3 regions of the Erwinia persicina genome follow, and region 3 is predicted to be linked to each of the others. Evidence: riboswitches for the same ligand, from Rfam matches in the RefSeq annotation. Region 3 holds a riboswitch; each other region holds the start of a gene.
What was found. Region 3 has a riboswitch for thiamine pyrophosphate ahead of K6L24_RS08430 (TenA family protein). Riboswitches for the same ligand answer to the same signal wherever they lie in the genome.
Positions count from the first base shown of each region.

Region 1 (5,902 bases), 1.9 Mb from region 3:
GCGGTGATCGCTGCCATACAGTATCAATTCGCCGCCGTTGACCGGCAGAAAACCGGCGATCAGGCTCAGCAGGGTACTTTTTCCTGCCCCGCTGGGGCCCAGGATGGCCAGTCGCTCCCCCGCCTGCGCGCTGAAGGTAAAGCGCATCGGCAGATGATGATACAGCCAGGTCAGATTAGTCAGATTTAGCATGGTTCCCCGGCAGTTTTTCAATCAGGGTGAACAGCAGAAAGCAGAGCAGCAAAAGTAACAGGGCGGTAACCGCCCCGTCGCTGCTGCGATAGGAGCCGATCTGCTGATAAAGATAAAACGGCAGGGTGCGGAAGTGCTCATTGCCAAACAGTGCCACTACGCCAAAATCGCCAATCGACAGCACACAGGCAAAGGCGAGCGCCTGGGCCAGCGGGCGTTTCAGGGCGCGCAGCTCAATCAGCCGCAGGCGGTTCCAGCCACGAATATCCAGCGACAGGCACAGCGGGTTATAACGTGCTGCGACATCACGCAGTGGGTTTTCCAGCACTTTCATCGCATACGGCACTGCCATCAGTGCATTCGTGACGATGACAATCCCTTCTGCAGAATCCGGCAGCCCGATGGTCTGGTTGAGTAACAGGAAAAAACCGGTGGCCAGCACAATTCCCGGCATCGCCAGGATGAGCATCCCGCTGAGTTCCAGCGTCTGGCCCCACAGCGGCCGCTGGCGCAGGCGCAGTTCACGGCTGCTCCACAGCAGCATCAGCGTCAGCACCACGCTGAGGATCCCAGCGCCCAGCGCAATGCGTAGCGAGGTGAACATCGCCTGCCACAGTGCAGGCTGGTGCAGGACGCCGCTTAACCCCTGATTCAGTCCGTCGGCCACCACCGCCAGCAGCGGTGGCAGGATCAGCAACACCATGCTGGCGATCAGTAGCCCGTCAAGCAGGCGGGCAGGGCCGCTGTCCTGCGGGTTGCGCCAGCCCCCGAGGCTGTCACTTCCCGTGGGCAGCACCTTACTCAGCCGCTGGCTTAACATCACCAGACCGAGGCAGCACACCATCTGTATCAGCGCCAGCAGGGCGGCTCGCCCGGGATCGTAATCAAAACTCAGTGCCTGGAAGATCGCCAGCTCAATGGTGGTCGCGCGCGGGCCGCCCCCGAGGGACAGTACCGTCGCAAAGCTGGCAAAACACAGCATAAAGATCAGCGCCCCGGCGGGCAGGAGCTGCCGCCGCAGCCACGGCCATTCGACAAGGCGAAAATGCGCCCAGCCACTCAGTCCCAGTTGCGCGGCGATCTGTCGCTGTTCACCGGGGATCTGCTGTAAGGCCTGGAGCAGCAGGCGCGTAGCCAGCGGCAGATTAAAGAACACATGGGCCAGCAGGATCCCCTGCAGGCCATAGGGGGTGAATGAATAACCAATGCCGAGCAGGGCGCAAAGCTGTGCCAGCCAGCCGCTGCGGCCATACACACTGAGAATACCAAACACGGCGACCAGTACCGGCAGCACCAGCGTCATAGCACACAGCCGCAGCAGCGTGCCGCGCCCGGGAAAGCGACGGCGGTAAAGTGCACGCGCCACGGGAATAGCCGGAAGAACCGACAGCAATGCCGATAGCAGCGCCTGCCAGAAGGAGAAGCGCAGCACGTGCCACAGGTAGCTGTCCTGCCACAGTCCGCGCCAGTCCGTGGCGGGCGCGTTTTGCCACAGGGCGGAAAACGCCAGCAGGGCCACGCTGACCAGCAGCAGCCCGGCCAGCAGGCCCGGGACTAACCAGCCAGGAATTAGCGGCTGACGGCGCGTTGCCATGCACTAATCCATTGGCTGCGTTGGGTAGCAACATCCTGCGGGCTGAACTGCAACGAGGTGGCCGGCACGGTCAGGGTATTGAACCCTTCTGGCAGCGCGGTTCGGGTAGCCGGATACATCCAGTTGCCGGTTGCAATGGTTTTCTGGAAGGGTTGTGTCATCACGAATTGCATAAATGTGTGTGCCAGTTCAGGTTGCTTACTGGCTTTTAACTGCCCGGCCACCTCAACCTGAAGATAGTGGCCTTCACTAAAGTTTGCCGCGGCGTACTGATCTTTCTTCTCTTCAATCAGATGATAAGCGGGCGAGGTCGTGTAGCTGAGCACCATATCACTTTCCCCTTTCAGGAACAGACCGTAGGCCTCGCTCCATCCTTTTGTCACCGTAACGGTCTTCTTCGCCAGCTGCTGCCACGCTTCCGGGCTCTTATCGCCGTAAACTTTCTGCATCCACAGCAGCAGGCCAAGCCCCGGGGTGCTGGTGCGCGGATCTTCATAAATCACCTTCAGAGGACGGTCGCTCTCGACCAGTTCCTTCAGGCTTTTCGGCGGGTTCTGCAGCCGGGTCTTGTCATAAACGAAAGCAAACCAGCCGTAGTCATAGGGGACGAAAGTTGTGTTCGTCCAGCCGCCCGGCACGGTAGCATCTCGGGTGTCTACCTTTGACGGCGCAAACAGGCCGGTTTTTTCGGCCGCATCCAGCAGATTGTTATCCAGCCCCAGCACCACGTCGGCTTTGCTGTTTTTCCCTTCCATACGCAGGCGGTTGAGCAGCGAGACACCGTCTTCCAGCGCGACGAATTTCAGCTCACAGTTGCACTGTGCTTCGAAGGCTTTTTTAATCGCCGGCCCAGGCCCCCATTCGGCAGAGAAGGAGTCGTAGGTGTAAACCGTCAGGGTATCTTTCGCCGCGAGGGCAGGCAGGGAAAACAGCGCCAGCAGAGGGAGTAATTTTTTCAACACTTTGCGTTCCTTTAAGGGAAAATGCGCAAAGGATCTGAGTCAGTGACACTCTCAAATCCCTACGCCGGTATGATCCGGATCAGGTTCGACGGGTTTTTCTCAGCGAAAACGTGCTGCGCAGACATTGACCCGGCATCGGGCAATATCACAGCAGGGTGTTCGCACCCCGTTGAGAACGGCTTATTCTAGTGGTTTCGTCTTTGTTACGAAAGCGTCATGATTCGGGCGGCGCAAACCAGGCTGATTTAAAGTCAAACCAGCCGAGGGTATTCATGCGTACGCCGCGCATGCTTCGCTGGCCGTGCAGCAGCAGCCAGTGATGGAACAGGGGATGCAGGTAGTTACTGTCTATCAGCTGTTTGCTCCAGTCTGCCAGTGGCAGGGTCTGTTCACGCCACTGCCGCGCATCATTTTCCCAGTCGGTGGGCACACAGTGGTGCATCAGTGGGATCTCATACAGCAGCGAAAACAGGGAAAACTCCAGCGGTAGCGTGAAGTTGGCGCTACCCAGCCAGATGTCACTTTCCGCCTCACCGCGATACCAGCTTTCGTAGTCAATTTCCTGCGTAATGAGCGTGACGCCGTGCGCGGCAAGGATCGGCCCCAGCGCGTTGGCGATCCCCTGATGCTCAATATGATCGCTGTACCAGGTAATGGTCAGTGACGTCAGGCCTGCGGGTTTTTCTGCGGTCGCCATTGAGCGTCGGTGATGCCAGCGCGGCAGCAGGCCATAAGCCGGGAACCAGTAGCGCTGATAGGCGATGCCGCTGTGGTTAAGCAGGGCAATCGGGTTAAAAATGGTGCTGATCCAGCGGCGCAGCTGTTCATTGCGCCCCTGCTCAGAGCGCTGGTCGAACATCAGAAAATAGCAGCCCTCTTCCAGACGACTCTCTTCCGACTTCTCATCCGTATTCTCACTCTGCAGTTTGACCCCGGAGTAGACCAGCTCATCGCTTATCTCCGGCAGAACCCAGATATTGACCTCATCTATCAGCGCCCGGTAGCCGAAGTAGTCATCAAAGGCGGAGATACGCAGCTGGCTGTGCTGATTGCGTTCCACCGCGTAGGCCCCGGTGCCGACCGGCTGGCGGGCAAAGTTGCGCATATGCGGCCACTCTTTTGGCAGGATCATCGCGCTGACGCTGCCCAGCAGCCACGGTAGCCAGTTATCGGGCTGGTGCAGATAAATATCCAGGGTCCAGGGCGTGTGGCACTCAATCCGGTTTAGGTGGCTGTAAAGTGGCTGCGTTTTCAGGCGTTCCAGGCTGGCGATAACATCGTCGACGTCCAGCTCACGGCCGTGATGAAAGTGGATCGCCGGACGCAAAAAGAAGCGCCAGTGGTCCGGGGCAATCTGCTGCCAGTGATGGGCGATATCCGGCTCGATTTCCCCGTTTTCCTCATTTATCCGCGCCAGCCCGTTGAAAATCTGCCGGGCAAGGTGCGTTTCAGAGCGGCGCAGCGGCGTTCCGGGCAGCAGATTGAGCAGGGGACGATAGTAGAGCACGCGAAGAATGTGTTTTCCCTGACGGAAACTGCGGCCCAGATGGGAGAGCAGCATCTGGCGCACGCGGTTTTTATCGCCGACTAGCTGCACCAGCTGATCGATGCGATCCTGCTCCAGCAGATCCTCAGCCCGCTGCTGCTGCAGCGCCAGCCCGGTATAGCGGAAGGTCAGACGCGATCGCTTGCCGCGCCCGGCCTCGGCCTGCCACTCCAGCCACCCCTGTTCCTGCATGGCATTCAGCAGGTTGCGCATATGGCGGCGTGAGCAACTGAGCTGTACCGCCAGGTCGCTGAGGGTGGTCTCCTGAGGCTGACCATCACAGCACTGCCAGAGCCGGATAAATTGCTGCTGTAAACGGGGTGAGGACATAAAAGAGGAACCCTGTGTTAAAAGCTGTCTGTTTTTCCTGCCTTATATTACGGTGATAATGGCTGCAGATGAAAGAGTGGGAGGCATTCATATCTGAATGGCACTTGATCATCGTTATTCATTTCCCTGCTATTAAGGGTATTCTGAGTATGGTGCTTTTCACCAGCCAGCTGGCTTCGGCATAGCTGGCTTTTTTCGTGGGTTTTCTTCTAAGCTCTGGGGAGCTATCCGCATTGTCCCGTCACTGAGGCCTTATTCATGTCATCGCTCTTTAGCCGTCGTATTCATCCGGTGTATCTGGCATTTATGGCGGTTTCTTTTATGGTCGGCATCGCCGGCGCGCTGCAGGCCCCGACGCTGAGTCTGTTTCTCAGCCGCGAAGTCGCAGTCCGGCCGTTCTGGGTGGGGCTGTTTTACACCGTCAATGCGGTCGCGGGGATTGTGGTCAGCCTGCTGCTGGCAAAGCGATCCGACACCCGGGGCGATCGGCGGATGCTGATCCTGTTCTGCTGCGTAATGGCGACAGGCAACGCACTCCTTTTTGCCTTTAACCGTCATTATCTGACGCTGGTCACCGCTGGTGTTTTTCTCTCTGCTATCGCCAGCGTGGCGATGCCGCAGATTTTCGCGCTGGCGCGGGAATACGCTGACAGCTCTGCCCGTGAAGCGGTGATGTTCAGCTCCGTCATGCGTGCCCAGCTTTCCCTTGCCTGGGTAATTGGGCCGCCGCTCTCCTTTGCTATCGCGCTGAATTACGGCTTTACCGCCATGTTTCTGCTGGCAGGGCTGCTGTTTATGGTCTGCGTCGCGCTGGTCTGGTTTACCCTGCCCTCGGTGCCGCGCGCTGCGGTATCCGCGGGCGTGCCGATTACGGCGATTAGTGGCTGGAAGAGCCGCGATGTGCGCATGCTGTTTATCGGATCGGTGCTGATGTGGACCTGTAACACCATGTACATCATTGATATGCCGTTGTATATCAGCAGCGTACTGGGGATGCCGGATACGCTGGCCGGGTTGCTGATGGGCACTGCGGCCGGTCTGGAAATTCCGGTGATGCTGCTGGCGGGCCATTATGTTAAGCGGCTGGGTAAACGCAATATGATGCTGGTGGCGATTGGCTGTGGGGCACTGTTTTACCTTGGCCTGGTGCTGTTTCAGAGCCGGACGGCGCTGATGGTGCTGCAGCTGTTTAACGCGGTGTACATCGGCATTATTGCCGGAATAGGTATGATCTGGTTTCAGGACTTAATGCCCTCACGGCCGGGAGCGGCGACCACG
Region 1 covers NZ_CP082141.1:3,831,740-3,837,641, reverse strand. Annotated here, with positions in the region: gene thiQ (thiamine ABC transporter ATP-binding protein ThiQ) at 1-192, opposite strand, end outside; gene thiP (thiamine/thiamine pyrophosphate ABC transporter permease ThiP) at 176-1,786, opposite strand; gene thiB (thiamine ABC transporter substrate binding subunit) at 1,762-2,748, opposite strand; TPP riboswitch at 2,787-2,927, opposite strand; gene sgrR (HTH-type transcriptional regulator SgrR) at 2,963-4,624, opposite strand; gene K6L24_RS17780 (MFS transporter) at 4,883-5,902, shown strand, end outside.
Region 1: it holds a riboswitch for thiamine pyrophosphate, as region 3 does, so the genes downstream of both, thiB (thiamine ABC transporter substrate binding subunit) here and K6L24_RS08430 (TenA family protein) in region 3, are expected to answer to the same signal.

Region 2 (5,902 bases), 260 kb from region 3:
CGATCTGCCGGCGCGACTGCTCAGAGCCAAAATAGATGGTGGCCCCGACGGCGACCGCTCCCAGATTAAAGGCCTGCTCCACGCTGGTATACAGCGTCTGGTCATACTGGGTCGGATAGCTGAGGGTTTCGTTATGGTTGAGTTTGACCATAAAAGGAATGCGATGTGCGTAGCGCCGCGACACTGAGGCCAGCACGCCATAAGTCGACGCAACACAGTTACAGCCTGCCTCAATGGCCAGTTCGACGATGTTTTTCGGATCGAAGTAGAGCGGATTCGCCGCAAAGGAGGCGCCGGCGGAATGCTCAACACCCTGATCGACCGGAAGGATAGAGAGGTAACCTGTCCCGGCTAAACGTCCGGTGTTGTACAGGGTTTGCATATTGCGCAGTACGGCCGGGGGACGATTGTTATCGACCATCACCCGATCGACATAATCCGCTCCCGGCAGGTAGAGGTTGTCCGCTGGAATAGTCATGCAGCGATGTTGCAAAAGAGAATCCGCTTCTTTGCCCAATAACTGAACGATGTCCGTCATGATAACTCCTGTTAAGTGGTGTCGGGGCCATGCTGCCACGGCCCGCGGGTCAGTTTTTCTGACCTCAACAGGGTGAACCCAAAACCGGCACTAAGGCAAATTGCTGACTCCATTTTTCAGAACGATCCGCACAAAAAAGCGCGGGTGTCATGAGCGTGCATCGGGGTAAGCTGTCCGGGACATCGTTGAGCTAACGTCGTGAGGTTTACAACACCAGCCCTTTCTTCTTCAGCGCTTTTACAAATTTAACCGCCCCATGATAATTAAGGTGATCGCCATCACGAAAATCCGTGCGGATAAAGCTTTTATCCTCATTAAAATCATGATAGCTGAAATGATAAGTTTCCATACTTTTCAGGAAAGCCCGGGTTTCAGCGATCATCGCGGGTTGAACAGATTCAACGTACTTTTCTGGAAAAGGAGGAATAACATAGTGAATGCGAATACCTTTATCTTTCGCCAGATCACGCATCTCTGCGATCAATCTTGAATTAATATTTTTACTTTCCTTGTATTTATAAAGCTTACTGTGCAAGGCCGCACGAGTTTCAGACGTGGTTTCATACAATTCACAGGCAATAGAAGATGCCTGATTAATCTGCTTTTCGAGGTTCTCACTGGTGCTGGCGAGACTGACTGCATCATCCAGTGCGTAATTAAATTCCGTCAGGCGATCGCTGGACTTCAGCACGGGTAAAAAATGAGCCAGCAGACTTTCATCAGAATGATGCAGGTATTTAGTTGAAATATCATTATCAGGGATAATATTATTTTTATGATTATAATGACTCATGATATGTACCACGCGCACGTTTTCTTTCTCACGCGTTTTATATAACTCGTAAAAAAGATCGAAATAACCACAGGCCAGCACGATTGATTTGATTTTTTTACTTTCAGAATAATGTTGAATCATGGTGTGTGCTTGTCGAAGATCCAGACTATGCATTGACAGGTTAACCGCCTTGTTCAGACAGTTTGCTGGTAAAGCATAATAGCCATAAGAGTTCCCCAACACGAGCGTAGGCGGCTTCTTTGCCAGCATCATATTATGTTTATGCTGCAGAAAAGCGATGAAGGGATCATGCTCAACAGAGAAAGGCAGTGCCTTTAATACCATCACCTGCTGAAAATCAGCCATCAACATTACCCCCTGGGTTTCAGGGAGACTCTTTACCGCATCAGCCCCATGGTCATAAATGATTACCGGATGACAGCTTTCTTGTAACGGGGACAGGAAGGCTTCGGTATCCATCTCCCCTCCGGCAGTCACGTTGATATAAAAAAGGTTGCCGACCTTTTCTTTATCAAGAATGTCAAAAAAGAAAGCAGCATGACGTTCATCACCGAAAAAGAAAATATCCATCTTCTTATTGAGTAATAGCTTTTGCCAGAAACAGAAGTTACTTTTTTCAATCGCCTGTAAAGAAGCTATTGTGAAGTCACTCTCAATCGAATGAGAAATGGCGTTAATCATATCAATCGTTTCGCTACTTTCATCCAGAAATATACTATTCTCTGATAAAAGAAGAGCCAGTTGATTAATTTTCTCACGAGGATCGATCATCAGTTGCTGTGAGATCGCTTTAAACTGGCTAAGGAACACGGATTCAGGATGCAAAGCACACCTCTGCGGTAAGAACTGATTATGCGTTTGCCAAATCTATCACAATGCTCGCGGCTGAATGGTGAATGTAAAGGGCTTTTCTCCCCCTTCCTCTGGCGATGGTATTAGTAGCCGAAGAGGAAGCAAGCCCTCGGATGAATTATCAGTTTTTTCATCGGTCACGTCTGAGCAAACCAGACCGGCCAAAGAGGCCTCGCGCAGGCCTCGTCATCACGGTCCTGATACCCGCTGTGGACTGAAAACTGCCCTGCCTTCGCCAACCGATGAAGGGGAAAGATCTGTTTTCAACAAATCTTCCCCTGGAACCCGGGTTTTACCGCTTACCACCACTGATGAAAATGATGTACCGGCCCCTGCCCGTGTCCCACTTCCAGCGAGTCCGCCTGCTCCAGTGCGCCCTGCAGCCAGTGCCGGGCCGCCTGAACGGTCGTGGGCCAGTCATCGTGGCGCGGGCGCAGCGCGGCCAGCGCCGCCGAGAGTGAACAGCCGGTGCCATGCGTGTTACGGGTGTTCACCCGTGGCGCAGTAAAGCGCTGTTCTCCCTCACGGGTGAACAGCCAGTCCGGGCTTTCCGACTCGCTGAGATGACCGCCTTTCATCAGCACAGCCTGGCAGCCGAGGGCCAGCAGCGCCCGTCCCTGCTCGCGCATCTCCTCCTCGTTGCGCGCCTGCGCACATCCCAGCAGTGCGGCGGCCTCCGGCAGGTTAGGTGTAATCAGTGAAACCTGCGGCAGCAGTCGATCCCGTAGCGTACTCACCGCCTCGGGCGACAGCAGCGGATCGCCGCTTTTGGCCAGCATCACCGTATCCAGCACCACCCAGGGAACGCGGGTCTGTTTCAGCCGCCCGGACACCACCTCAACGATGGCACTTTCTGACAGCATGCCAATTTTAATCGTATCGATGCGCACGTCCGACAAAACGGAATCCAGCTGCGCGGCAACAAACGCCGGCTCAACGCGGCAGATCGACTGCACGCCGGTGGTGTTCTGCGCCACCAGCGCGGTGATCACGCTGGTGCCATACGCACCCAGCGCGGAGAATGCTTTCAGATCAGCCTGGATCCCTGCCCCACCGCTGGGGTCGGTACCGGCAATTGTCAGCGCGTTAATCCTTTTCATCACTGCACCTCCGGGTTCAGCCGGTACAGGGCATCAAGAAAGGCCGGAATGAAACTGCCTGGCCCGTCCACCGCTGCAGCCGCACGCTCGCCGGCCAGCGACACCACGCGGCAGGCGCTGGCCACATGTGTGAGGCGGTCGCCCGGCAGTGCGGCAAAGCCGGCCACGACCGCCGACAGCGCACAGCCGGTCCCTACCACCCGCGTCATCAGCGGGTCGCCGCCGCCCACGCTCAGGGTACGGAGGCCGTCGGTAATAAAATCGGTTTCACCGGTGACGGCCACAATCGCGCCTGTCTCCTGCGCCAGCGAAACAGCCGCCTGCAGCGCCGCCGTGGAGGCGTGCCGGCTGTCGACGCCCCGGCCGCTGACGCTCTGCCTGGCCAGCGCCATGATTTCGGAAGCGTTACCCCGGACAGCGGCCGGTTTCAGTCCCAGCGTCTGCTGGCAGAAGGCCGTGCGGAAGTCCAGTGCGCCAACGGCTACCGGATCTAACGTCCAGGGACGCCCGACCTGCCTGGCGGCATTAATGGCCGCCAGCATCGCTTCGCTGCGGCTGCGGGTCAGCGTACCGACATTCACCAGCAGGGCATCGGCAACAGGGCTGAACTGTGCCGCCTCCTGCGGATCGATCACCATTGCCGGGGAAGCCCCCAGCGCCAGCAGCACGTTAGCCGTAAAGGCCTGTACCACATCATTGGTCATACAGTGGGTCAGAGGGGAATGCTGACGATACAGCCGCAGGGAATGCGCCATATCGGCATGGCTGAGGTCTTGAGGTTGGATCATTCTTCGCTCCCAACCGGCGATCAAGAAGGCGATGCCGGTCGGGCATCTGACTTCCCTACGCTGGCATTATCCAGATCAGGTTATACGGGTATTTCTCAGCCTTCACGCAGAAGGGCACCCCGAGTCAGTGATGATTTTTTACAGTCGGTGCCAGCATAAGGAAGTGGCAGAGTATTGGCAAGCCCCGGGCCGTGCTGCCCTGCCGTCGGTCATCAGGGTATCTTCAGCGCGATCGGCCCCCCGGCGGGGAATGACGCCGCACATAGTCACGCGGCGAACAGCCCATCGTGCGTTTAAAGGCGGTACTGAAGGCACTTTCGGACTCATAGCCCAGCGAGGGCGCAAGCGCAGAAATGGGCAGGTCGGTGTTCAGCAGTTTGTCTCCGGCCAGCAGCATGCGCCAGCGGGTCAGATAATCCATCGTTGACGACCCGACCTTAGTTTTAAACTTCAGCGCAAAGGCCGAGCGGGACATACCGGCACGCTGTGCCAGCGATGGTAACGTCCAGCGATAAGCCGGATCGGCGTGCATGGCCTGCAGCGCCGCACCCAGCTGGTGATCGGCCAGGGCATACAGCCAGCCCACGGCGTCCCCTTTACCACCCGACTCCATATGCTGCCGCAGCGCCTGTATCAGTATCATATGCGCCAGATGTTCAGCGATCAGGGCATGTCCCGGACGCTGTTCATCCAGCTCGGCCATCATCTGCGCAACCAGCCAGCGCAGGGTCGCCTGGTCATTTTCCGCCCGCAGATGGATCACCGCAGGCAGCATGGTCAGCAGAATCGTGGCGTGGGGGTCGTCCAGGAAGAAGCGGCTGCCGGTCATCAGGCAGTCTCCCCCGCCGTTGTGACGGATCACCCCGCCGGCGCGCGGGCCGGCAAACACCACCGCCCAGTCTGTCGCCGGGTGTGACAGGTCGCTGGCCATAACAAAGGGACGTCCGGTAGGAAGCAGGAAGCAGTCCCCCGCCGACAATCGTACCGGGTCAGTCTCCCCTTCGACGGACAGCCAGCAGCCGCCCGACACCATTGAATAACATTTGATGCCCGCGTTAGGTGGAAAACGCACCGCCCAGTCACCGCCCACGTCGAGGACGCCGGAAACATACTGCTGTGGCTTGAGTAACGCGAGAATATCAGAAAGAGGATCCATGATTAATTTTGGACGATTAAAAAGATAATACGGACTTTATAGCATGGATAGGACGTGATGCGCGGGCTTAAGATAAAACCTCGCTGTTCCGTGTTATCCCACCTCTCCTTCAGGAAATAACTATGCACAACATCCGTACATCCGGCCTCTTCTCTCTGGGTTCGCGTCAGGTAAAACGACTGGGCTATGGCGCAATGCAGCTGGCAGGCCCCGGCGTTTTTGGCCCGCCCAACGATCCTGACCGCGCGCTGGCGGTTCTCAGGGCGGCAGTGGCGGCCGGCGTCAATCATATTGATACCAGTGATTTTTACGGCCCGCATATCACCAACAAACTGATCAACGAGGCACTCGCGCCCTATCCTGACGACCTCACGCTGGTGACCAAAATTGGGGCGCTGAGAGATAAAAAAGGCGGCTGGATCCCGGCCATGTCCCCCGGGGAGCTGGTCAATGCCGTCCATGACAACCTGCGAAACCTGGGGCTGGCACAGCTGGATGTGGTGAACCTCAGGATCATGTTTAATACCGCCCAGCCACAGGAAGGTTCCATTGAAGCACCGCTGACGGCGCTGGCCGCCCTGCAGCAGCAGGGGCTGATTAAGCATATTGGTCTGAGCAACGTCACCCCGGCGCAGATTGCCGAAGGACGCGCAATCTGCGAAATCGTCTGCG
Region 2 covers NZ_CP082141.1:1,623,218-1,629,119, reverse strand. Annotated here, with positions in the region: gene fbaB (class I fructose-bisphosphate aldolase) at 1-538, opposite strand, end outside; gene K6L24_RS07350 (hypothetical protein) at 744-2,159, opposite strand; gene thiD (bifunctional hydroxymethylpyrimidine kinase/phosphomethylpyrimidine kinase) at 2,486-3,286, opposite strand; gene thiM (hydroxyethylthiazole kinase) at 3,286-4,074, opposite strand; TPP riboswitch at 4,110-4,206, opposite strand; gene K6L24_RS07335 (AraC family transcriptional regulator) at 4,298-5,230, opposite strand; gene K6L24_RS07330 (aldo/keto reductase family oxidoreductase) at 5,353-5,902, shown strand, end outside.
Region 2: it holds a riboswitch for thiamine pyrophosphate, as region 3 does, so the genes downstream of both, thiM (hydroxyethylthiazole kinase) here and K6L24_RS08430 (TenA family protein) in region 3, are expected to answer to the same signal.

Region 3 (5,902 bases):
GCCATCGACGGCGAAGGCGGCTGGCTGATGCCGGGCATGGTGGAGCTGCATACCGATAATCTGGATAAATTTTTCACCCCGCGGCCGAAGGTGGACTGGCCTGCGCACTCTGCCATGAGCAGCCATGATGCGCTGATTGTCGCCAGCGGTATCACCACGGTGCTGGATGCCATCAGCGTCGGCGACGTGCGCGACGGCGGTCACCGCATGGAGAATCTGAACAAGATGATCGATGCGATCCGCCACAGCCAGAAGCACGGCCTGAACCGCGCAGAACATCGCCTGCACCTGCGCTGTGAGCTGCCGAATGATTCCACGCTGCCGCTGTTTGAACAGCTGATGTGCAATCCGGTGCTGTCGCTGGTGTCGCTGATGGATCACTCTCCGGGCCAGCGTCAGTACGTGTCGCTGGCGGCATGGCGCACCTATTTTGGCGGCAAGTATCAGCTCAGCGATCTCCAGCTTGATGCCTATGAGGCCGATCAGCTGCGGCTGGCCGCCCGCTGGTCAGCCCCGAACCGCGAGGCCATATCCGCCTGGTGCCGTCAGTATCATATTCCACTGGCCAGCCATGATGATGCGACGTATGAGCACGTCGTGGAGTCGAAAGGGGTCGGTAGTGTGATCGCGGAGTTCCCGACCACCGAAGAAGCCGCACGCGCTTCGCGCGAGCTGGGCCTGCAGGTACTGATGGGTGCGCCAAATATTGTGCGTGGCGGCTCGCACTCTGGCAACGTGGCGGCCAGCGCGCTGGCGCAGATCGATCTGCTGGATATCCTCTCCTCTGACTACTATCCGGCCAGCCTGCTGGATGCGGCATTCCGTCTGGCCCGTGATGAAAACAACAGCATGACGCTCCCTCAGGCCGTGGCGCTGGTCACGCGTAATCCTGCCCGCGCCATCGGCCTTGACGATCGCGGCACGATCGGTGAGGGCAAACGTGCCGATCTGGTGCTGGTGCGTCAGCACCGTGAACAGGTGTACGTTTCCCGCGTCTGGGCGCAGGGCAGGCCGGTGTTCTGATGGGGCGGCTGATCTGGCTGATGGGGCCTTCGGGCTCCGGTAAAGACAGCCTGCTGCTGGCCCTGCGCGAGTGCGCACCGGAGCGGGTCATTGTCGCGCATCGCTATATTACCCGCAGTGCCAGCGCCGGGGGGGAGAATCACGTCGCCCTCAGCGAGCAGGAGTTCCGGCGGCGGCGTGCGCATGGCCTGTTTGCTCTCGACTGGCAGGCGCATCAGTACTCCTATGCGCTCGGCATTGAAATCGACCGCTGGCTGGCGGCCGGGCTGGACGTCGTGGTCAACGGTTCACGCCTGCATCTTCAGGCTGCGCGGCAGCGCTACGGTGAACAGCTGCTGGCAGTCTGTTTGCAGGTATCGCCTGAGGTGCTGGCCAGCCGCCTGCGCCAGCGCGGGCGCGAGGATGAGGCCGCCATTGAACAGCGGCTGAAACGTGCAGCGGAACCGGTGGCAGCAGGGTGTATCACGCTGAATAATGACGGGCCGCTGGGCGAGACATTACAGGGTTTTTCGGCATTATTAGCCGAGCACATTGCGTAGGGGCGACGTTTTCGGTCGACCCGCGATCCGGCGCTGGCTCTCACTTTAAGCGTCATCAGCAATATTGACGGCCCCATAATTTCCTGACTTAATTGAGTCTCCAGGGGGAGCCAGGCACAGCTGGCTGAGAAATCGTTAATGCTACAGCACGATGACCCTTAATACCTGATCCGGATCATACCGGCGGAGGGATGGGGCAGCTTACCTGACTTTTGCCGGTAGTCTCTGCTAAAAGGACTACCCAATGACCAGCCGATTTACCGATACCCTCCGTACCCTGAGTCAGTCACAATGGTCACAGGCCGTCACGCATCGTTTTGTCCGGGAGCTGTATGACGGCAGCATTAACCACCAGGTGATGATCAACTACCTGGTGCAGGATTATCGTTTTCTCGACAGTTTTTTGACCTTAGTCGGATCTGCTATTGCCTGCGCCGACACGCCTGCCGCGCGCCTGTGTTTTGGCCGCTGCGCCGGTATGGTGTCATCCGAAGAGAATACCTATTTTCTTCGCGCATTTGCGGCATTGGGCGTCAGTGAGCAGCAGCGCAATGTGCAGTCTGACACGGCACCGACGGTAGGATTCAAAGCGATTATGCTTGAAGCTGCCGCCACCCGTTCCTATGCTGCCATCCTGACGGTTCTGAATGTAGCCGAGTGGTTGTATCTTGACTGGGCGTCACAGGCACCAGAAATGCTGCCTGCCAGTTTCGTTCATGCTGAGTGGATTACCCTGCACAATAACCCTGATTTTTGCGAATTTGTCGCCTTTTTACGCCACGAACTGGATCGCGTCGGGCCTGAACAACGGTCGTTGTGCGAGGATTTTTTCCAGCGTGCAGTCAGGCTGGAACTGGCATTTTTTGATGCAGTGTATCAATAAGATTAAATCTGCTGAAAAGAGAATGTGGCAGGACAGGAGGGAACGATTCTGCTGTTATGGCAGGAAAAATCAGAAAAAACGGGGGTGCTCTTTCCCCCATTCACTACGGTAAGCCACAGACTGAGAAATTATTATGTATCGCTCAGTGCTGTATCAACGGACAGGTTGAATCGTTTTAAGCGTCAATAAATGGGGCGGGCATTTTGTCAATTCTTTCTAAATAGAAGAAATAATAATGGCCATCCTGAACAATGTCTGGTGCTCCTTCGAAGGATTTACCATCCATGATCCCCAATAATGTGTCATCATCCACTTTACGGAAGTGGTCAAAGATTGGTACGCCATCGTAGACCATCGTTGCTGAGATTTTCCCACGAAAGTCAATTTGCCAGAGAGAAGCCTCTCCCTTCATCATTTTATTAGAGTACAGATTGCCTTTGTCATCATAGCAGACCAGGGGCATGGCATCTGAAGCACTACGGAACCATTTCCCGAACCATTTTACTTCATCAAGGGAGCGGGTGGCCCAGTGACCGGTATCAAAGTCTCCTCCGGCCCATATTGATTGAATTTCATCAACACTGACGGGGGGTAATGAGTCAAAAAAATCCAACAATACCTGATCTGAGCTGAATACTCTTTGTGCTTTAAAAGCGTCAAATTTTACTTTTGCGTTCATAATTTAATCCTGTTTGTATTGTAGAGATAGCAACAGATATACCGATGAAAGAACGTAATATGTAATATATATTGTCACATGATATAACAATTAGTGAATTATTAATGTCGGTACAAGCCTATGCCAGGTTTGAGTGCTTATCAGGTGCAGGCGAAAAATAAGTACCCTGTTGGGGACAGTTTTAAGTGCCTTGCATAATCTGCATTAATAAATAAAACTAACAATTCAATATAGTCACTGATCTCCGGAGTAATCACTGCCAGTGATATTCCGAGTGGTCATCGTTAAGTTACCCGCAGTGATAAAAATAATATTATATAAGTGGTTGTGAAACAAAACGCATCATTTAAAAAGCAAGTGAATCAGAAAGTGTCCGCCACAAATCAAGTTCATGCTTTTTTTCCACCAGGACACGATCATATATCTCGGTTGCATCAGCACCCGCGGTGAAACGCAATGGTGGTTGCTGTTCATTAGCTAGTCTGAGTAAAGCTTGCGCCAGCTTCTTAGGGTCGTTAGCCTGTTTGCCGTCAACGGCTCTGGTTGCCCGACGGGTTTCACCAGACGTTGCATCATACGCAGCAATAATATTATCTGTGTAAACGACAGAGTTCTCAGTCAAAAACTCGGTTCGGAAATAACCCGGTTCAACAATGGTTACATGAATCCCCAGTGGCGCAACCTCTTTCGCCAGGCTTTCGGATATGCCCTCAACGGCAAATTTAGTGCCACAATAGCTTGAAACTCCGGCATCACCATAAAAACCTGCCAGTGATGAAAGGTTAAAAATATGGCCACTTTTTCGGGCACGCATCACGGGCAAAACGGCGCGGGTTACGTTTAACAGGCCAAATACATTAGTATCAAACTGACGACGAACTTCCGCATTTGTCGTCTCTTCCAGCGCACCCAGAACGGCAAACCCGGCATTATTAACCACGATATCAATCTGCTTAAAATGGCTGATTGCCGCCTGTACAGTAGCCTGTGCCTGTTGCTCATCAGTTACGTCAAGGCTGAGTGCCAGTAAATGTTCTGATGAACCAAGAGCTCGGGTTACGCTTTCTTTCTGGCGACCAGTGGCAACGACTTTGTCACCCGCAGCCAGGGCGGCTTTGGCAATATCGGCGCCAATTCCGCGTGTTGCTCCGGTGATAAACCAAACTTTGCTCATAGACAGCACCTTTTAACTATTCATGGAATACAGACATAGGGAAATCGTGCAGACAATATATCTATGTCTCTCTGCAATATCGCATGAAAAGCATAAGGTTATATACTGCTGACGATTCGGCTTCAGTCTATTATAATAGGCTTTAAACAGCGTCAGATAGCCTGATTCTGTTTAATTATTGCCTGATAATCCGGGATCTGAATGCCGGATGATTCATGCGTAACGAAAAGTGGAATAAAAGGAGGGTGAAAAAGATGCAGGTCTTTTTTATTGGCCCTTGTAGTCGCAAGGTCAGGCTGTATCAGAACAATGATGAGCTTCTTCCCAGTGGAAACATACGGGAGGTCAAAAACACATTCACTGACATACTGATAAGTTCAAAATCTGAATTAAACCTTTATCGGTAGAACTCGCGCTGCCGCATTCGCTCTGAGTATCCACTACCTGTTCCTCCTGATTTAATGTGGCTTTCGGGGCGCGTGTTTAGTTTGTAGTGACAGTTGCGGAAATAGTGTTACTAAAAGCTTATTTTAACCGGTTTAAGTCGTTCCCATTTTGTTGAGAGTATGGTGATATTTATCTGGAATGCCAGTAGTGAAACTCTTTACTTTCCTTTATTAATGATTAAACCTGACTTCTGCTTTCGCGTGCAGGACGCAACACATCATAGTGAAAGTGATAAGAAGCCTGTCATTTTTCCATCACCCCCCTGTCATTAAAGTTTCACCGTCAGCATAGTTAATAGGGCCACAGCGAATCACGCGCAACCTGACGACGGTAGACATATGGCACAGGCATTATTGAAGATTGCTTCCGAGCAGCAGACGGTGCCGCAGGCTGCTCTGCGCCCGAAAGTGCTGGCGGTAAAGGGATTAGGCAAATCTTACGGCACGCAGAGTCGCGTCCTGCAGGATATTAATTTTGACCTGCATGGCGGGGAACTGGTGGCCGTCATTGGCCGCAGCGGCGCAGGCAAATCGACCCTTTTGCACGTGCTCAATGGCACCATCCCGGCCAGCGAAGGCGAGATCCTCAACTTCCATGAAAATGGGCAGCAGCAGAACATCGTTGAGCTGAATACCCGGCAGATGCGCCAGTGGCGCAGCGAATGCGGCATGATTTTCCAGGACTTCTGCCTGGTACCGCGGCTGGATGTGCTGACCAATGTTCTGCTGGGCCGCCTGAGCCAGACGTCGACCCTGAAATCCTTCTTTAAAATCTTCCCCGACGCAGACCGCGCCCGCGCCATTGGCCTGCTGGAGTGGCTGAATATGCTGCCCCAGGCGTTACAGCGTGCGGAAAATCTCTCCGGCGGGCAGATGCAGCGGGTGGCTATCTGCCGTGCGCTGATGCAGAACCCAAAAATTTTACTGGCCGATGAGCCGGTGGCCTCCCTCGACCCGAAAAACACCCGACGCATTATGGATGTGCTGCGCCAGGTGAGTCACAACGGGATCAGCGTGATGGTCAACCTGCACTCGGTAGAGCTGGTGAAGGAGTACTGCACGCGCGCCATCGGCATTGCTAAGGGCCGTATTGTGTTTGACGGGCACCCCGCGGAGCTGACGGACGATCTGCTGCACGTGCTTTACGGCGACGACATT
Region 3 covers NZ_CP082141.1:1,887,510-1,893,411, forward strand. Annotated here, with positions in the region: gene phnM (alpha-D-ribose 1-methylphosphonate 5-triphosphate diphosphatase) at 1-1,023, shown strand, start outside; gene phnN (ribose 1,5-bisphosphokinase) at 1,023-1,562, shown strand; TPP riboswitch at 1,656-1,771, shown strand; gene K6L24_RS08430 (TenA family protein) at 1,807-2,445, shown strand; gene K6L24_RS08435 (DUF4334 domain-containing protein) at 2,621-3,124, opposite strand; gene K6L24_RS08440 (oxidoreductase) at 3,471-4,298, opposite strand; gene phnC (phosphonate ABC transporter ATP-binding protein) at 5,084-5,902, shown strand, end outside.